One region of the Amycolatopsis sp. ATCC 39116 genome, then DNA from elsewhere that is predicted to be linked to it. Evidence: riboswitches for the same ligand, from Rfam matches in the RefSeq annotation. Region 1 holds a riboswitch; the other holds the start of a gene.

Region 1 (2,180 bases):
GCGGCGATCTTGTACGCGATCACGCCCGCCTTCACGTCGTCCCGGTTGGGCAGGCCCAGGTGCTCCTTCGGCGTCACGTAGCACAGCATCGCCGTGCCGTACCAGCCGATCTGCGCCGCGCCGATGGCGGAGGTGATGTGGTCGTAGGCAGGCGCGATGTCCGTCGTGAGTGGACCGAGCGTGTAGAACGGGGCCTCGCCGCAGAGCCGTTCCTCCAGCTCCACGTTCTCCTTGATCTTGTGCATCGGCACGTGGCCGGGGCCTTCGATCATCACCTGGACGTCGTGGGCGCGCGCGATGTGCGTGAGTTCGCCGAGCGTCTCCAGCTCCGCGAACTGGGCGCGGTCGTTGGCGTCCGCGATCGAGCCGGGGCGCAGGCCGTCGCCGAGCGAGAACGTCACGTCGTAGGCGCGCAGGATCTCGCACAGCTCCTCGAAGTGCGTGTACAGGAACGACTCCTTGTGGTGCGCCAGGCACCACGCGGCCATGATCGAACCGCCGCGGGAGACGATGCCGGTCACCCGGTTCGCGGTCAGCGGGATGTAGCGCAGCAGCACGCCGGCGTGCACGGTCATGTAGTCCACGCCCTGCTCGCACTGCTCGATCACGGTGTCCCGGTAGACCTCCCAGGACAGCTTGGCCGGATCGCCGTCCACCTTCTCCAGGGCCTGGTAGATCGGCACCGTGCCGACCGGCACCGGGGAGTTGCGCATGATCCACTCGCGCGTTTCGTGGATGCGCTTGCCGGTGGACAGGTCCATGATCGTGTCGGCGCCCCAGCGGGTCGCCCACACCATCTTGTCGACCTCCTCCTCGACCGACGACCACACGGCCGAGTTGCCCATGTTCGCGTTGACCTTCACCAGGAAGTTCTTCCCGATGATCGCGGGCTCGCTCTCCGGGTGGTTGCGGTTGACCGGGATGACCGCCCGGCCCGCGGCGACCTCGTCGCGCACGAACTCGGGCGTGACCCGCTCGCGCGCGGCGATGAACTCCATCTCGCGGGTGATCACGCCGGCCTTGGCGAAGCCCAGCTGCGTGTTGTGCTCCCGGTTCGCGATCCAGTCGGCACGCAGCGGCGCCAGTCCACTGTGGACGTCGATCGTGACGTCGGGGTCGGTGTACGGGCCGGAGGTGTCGTAGACGTCGAAGTGGTCGCCGTTGGTCAGCTCGATGCGGCGGGCCGGGACCTTCAGCCCGTTTTCGGTGTGGTGGTAGACCTTCCGGGATCCGGTGATCGGCCCGGTGGTCACGGTCGGCGCGACGTTCTTGCCGTTTTCCAGCGTCGTCACTAGAAATACTCCCTACGCCGGCATTACCCGGTCAGGTTCAGCGGTCGGCGGCGCCGGGTCCCAACGGACACCAGCCGCCCTCTCAGCCCGCCAAGGCGCGAGCTCCCGCGTGTTCGGTTGTCCGTCCGACCATGCCACGTCGCGCGGCAGACCTCAAGAGCACGACGGTGAGACCGCTCACCCGCGCTGGAGTTTCACACCGGTGTCAGCCCCTAGGTTGACGATCATGCGAACCACGGCCGCGCTGATCGCGCTCGGCGCCTGTCTCTTCGTGGTCGTCACGGCGGAGACGCTCGTGATCGGACTGCTGCCCGCGTTGTCGGCCGACCTGCGGGTGCCGGTGCCCTCGGCCGGCCTGCTCGTGGCCGGGTACGCGCTGACGGTGACCATCGGCGGTCCGCTCGTGACCGCCGCGACCCTGCGGGTGCCGCGCAAGGCGGCGCTGCTCGGGCTGGTCGCGGTGTTCGCGGCGGGCAACGCGCTCGCGGCGAGCGCGACCGGGTTCGGCGTGCTGCTGGCCGCGCGGGTCGTCACCGCGCTGACGCACAGCACGTTCTTCGCGATCGCGCTCGTGCTGGCCGCGTCGATGGTCCACCCGTCGAAGCGCGGGTGGGCCATCGCGTTCGTGTCGACCGGGCTGAACCTGGCGACCGTCCTCGGCGCGCCGCTGGGCACCCTCGCGGGTGAGGCGTACGGGTGGCGGACGTCGTTCTGGTTGCTGGCGGCCGTGGCGCTGGCCGCGATGGCGGCGGTGGCGCTGCTGGTGCCCGCCGCCCGGACCGCGGAACCGCCGCGGCTGGGACCGGAGCTGCGGGCGCTGGTGACGCGGCCGGTGCTGGTGCTGCTGGCGGTGACGCTGGTGACGGAGACCGGGTTCTTCGTGGCCTA
Region 2 (2,180 bases), on a different contig from region 1:
GTGAAAAAGGCCCGCCGGGGTACCGGCGGGCCTTTGACCTGCTGGAACTCAGCCCAGCGCGGCGAGCACGAGAACGGCGAGCAGGGTGATCACGGTGGCCAGAGCGGTGACCCAGGCGCGCTGGGCCGGCGACAGGGCGGGCGTGGTGTTCATGGCGGCGAACCTCGGGGTGAGCAGGGACTTCCGCGCGTGACAGCGCCCACGACACCCCTGTCGTTACAGACCGGCGGCCGACGTGACCGAAATCACTCCTGTGGTCCCCGATGTCGCGCCGTGTACCAGAACACGGCCCCCGCCGCGGCGATCATCAACCCGAACGCCAGCGTCCCGACCACCACCGCGCGCGTCTCGCCCGGCGGTTCGACGGCGGTGGACGTGACCGCCGAAGCGGTCCCGGCGAGCACTCCCAGCAACAAGGCGACGGCGGCCCCCACGGCGGCCAGTCGCGTGACAACCTTCCTCATGGTGCGTTCCCTCCACCAGGGGCAACGCACGGGACCGGCCGCGAAGTTGCCGGTCCGGCCTAGATCACAGCGCGTCGATCGTGCCGTCGATCTGTTCGGCGAGCGACACGTCCTTCGCGGTGATCCCGCCCGCCGAATGGGTGCTGCACCGGAACGTCACGGTGCGCCACCGGATGTCCATGTCCGGGTGGTGGTTCACGCCCTCGGCGATCTCGGCGACGCGGTTGACCACCGCGATGGCCTGCGGAAAGTCGGCGAGTTCGGCCGTGCGCTCCAGCGCGTCGCCCGCGCGCTGCCAGTACGGCAGCTTGTTGAGGGCCTCGGAGATCTCGGTTTCGCTCAGTAGTTCCGCCATGTGCTCCATGGTGGTACGGCGGCGGGTACGCTGCACGGTTGCCACGGGAGTCCGGGTCCACCGGGCTGAGAGGCGGGTTCGCCCCGCGACCGTTCGCACCTGATCCGGATCATGCCGGCGCAGGGAGGGCCCCGACCTTTCTCGCCGGAACGAGCGAGGAGTGGTCATGAGATTCCGCACGGGCGTCCTGGTCGGCCTTGTCGCCGCCCTGACCGCGGGCTGCACGCTGGCCGGCAACGACGCGGAGGACGGCCCGGCCACGGTCACGCTCGTCACCCACGACTCGTTCGCCGCGCCGCAGCAGGTGCTCGACGCCTTCCGGCAGCAGACCGGCATCATGATCAACGTCGTGAAGAAGGGCGACGCGGGCGCGCTCACCAACACCCTGGTGCTCACGAAGGCCAACCCGATCGGCGACGCGGCGTTCGGCGTCGATTCGACCTTCGCCTCGCGCGCGCTCACCGAAGGCGTCTTCGCGCCCTACACCAGCCCCGAGGCCGATCGCGGCCCGCAGCGCTACGCCGTGGACTCCGAGCACCGCCTGTCCGCCGTCGACGTGGGCGACGTCTGCGTCAACATCGACACCACCTGGTTCGCCGAGCGCGGCATCCCGGAGCCCGCGACCTACGACGACCTGGTCAAGCCCGAGTACAAGGACCTGCTGGTCGTGGAGAACCCGGCCACCAGCTCGCCCGGACTGGCGTTCCTGCTCGGCACCATCGCCCGCTACGGCGAGCAGAACTGGCAGGCCTACTGGACCCAGCTGAAGGACAACGGCATGCGTGCCGTCGCCGGCTGGGAGGAGGCCTACGGCCAGGACTTCTCCGGCTCCTCCGGCAAGGGGCCGCGGCCGATCGTGGTGTCCTACGCGTCCTCGCCCGCCGCGGAGATCGGCGAGGACGGCAAGCCGCGCACGAAGGCGCTGCTGGACACCTGCTTCCGCCAGGTCGAGTACGCCGGTGTGCTGGCCGGCTCGCCCAACGCGGCCAACGCGCAGAAGGTGATCGACTTCCTGCTGTCCCAGCAGTTCCAGGCCACAGTGGCGGAGAACATGTACGTCTACCCGGCGCGGGAGGGCGTGGCGTTGCCCACGGCGTGGACGACGGCCGCCCCGCTGCCGCCGAACCCGGCGAGCCTGCCCGCCGAGACGGTGCAGGCCGGGCGCGAGCGGTGGATCGAGCAGTGGCGCTCCTTGCTCGGCCAGTGAGCCGTGCCGGGCTCGGGCTGGCGGCACTGGCCGTGCTGCCGCTCGGGTTCCTGGTCGTCTTCTTCGCCTGGCCGGTCGGCGCGATCCTGCGGCTGGGCTTCGTCGACGGCGAGGTGCTCGCCGCGCTCGCCGAGGGCGAGACGTGGCGGCTGGC

Evidence for each region. Region 1 has a riboswitch for thiamine pyrophosphate ahead of thiC (phosphomethylpyrimidine synthase ThiC). Riboswitches for the same ligand answer to the same signal wherever they lie in the genome.
Region 2: it holds a riboswitch for thiamine pyrophosphate, as region 1 does, so the genes downstream of both, AMY39116_RS0335300 (thiamine ABC transporter substrate binding subunit) here and thiC (phosphomethylpyrimidine synthase ThiC) in region 1, are expected to answer to the same signal.

What each region holds. Positions count from the first base shown of each region.
Region 1 covers NZ_AFWY03000004.1:170,523-172,702, reverse strand. Annotated here, with positions in the region: gene thiC (phosphomethylpyrimidine synthase ThiC) at 1-1,292, opposite strand, end outside; TPP riboswitch at 1,285-1,411, opposite strand; gene AMY39116_RS0306970 (MFS transporter) at 1,519-2,180, shown strand, end outside.
Region 2 covers NZ_AFWY03000056.1:37,428-39,607, reverse strand. Annotated here, with positions in the region: gene AMY39116_RS48195 (hypothetical protein) at 1-4, shown strand, start outside; gene AMY39116_RS0335310 (hypothetical protein) at 246-464, opposite strand; gene AMY39116_RS0335305 (4a-hydroxytetrahydrobiopterin dehydratase) at 529-819, opposite strand; TPP riboswitch at 853-963, shown strand; gene AMY39116_RS0335300 (thiamine ABC transporter substrate binding subunit) at 986-2,026, shown strand; gene AMY39116_RS0335295 (iron ABC transporter permease) at 2,023-2,180, shown strand, end outside.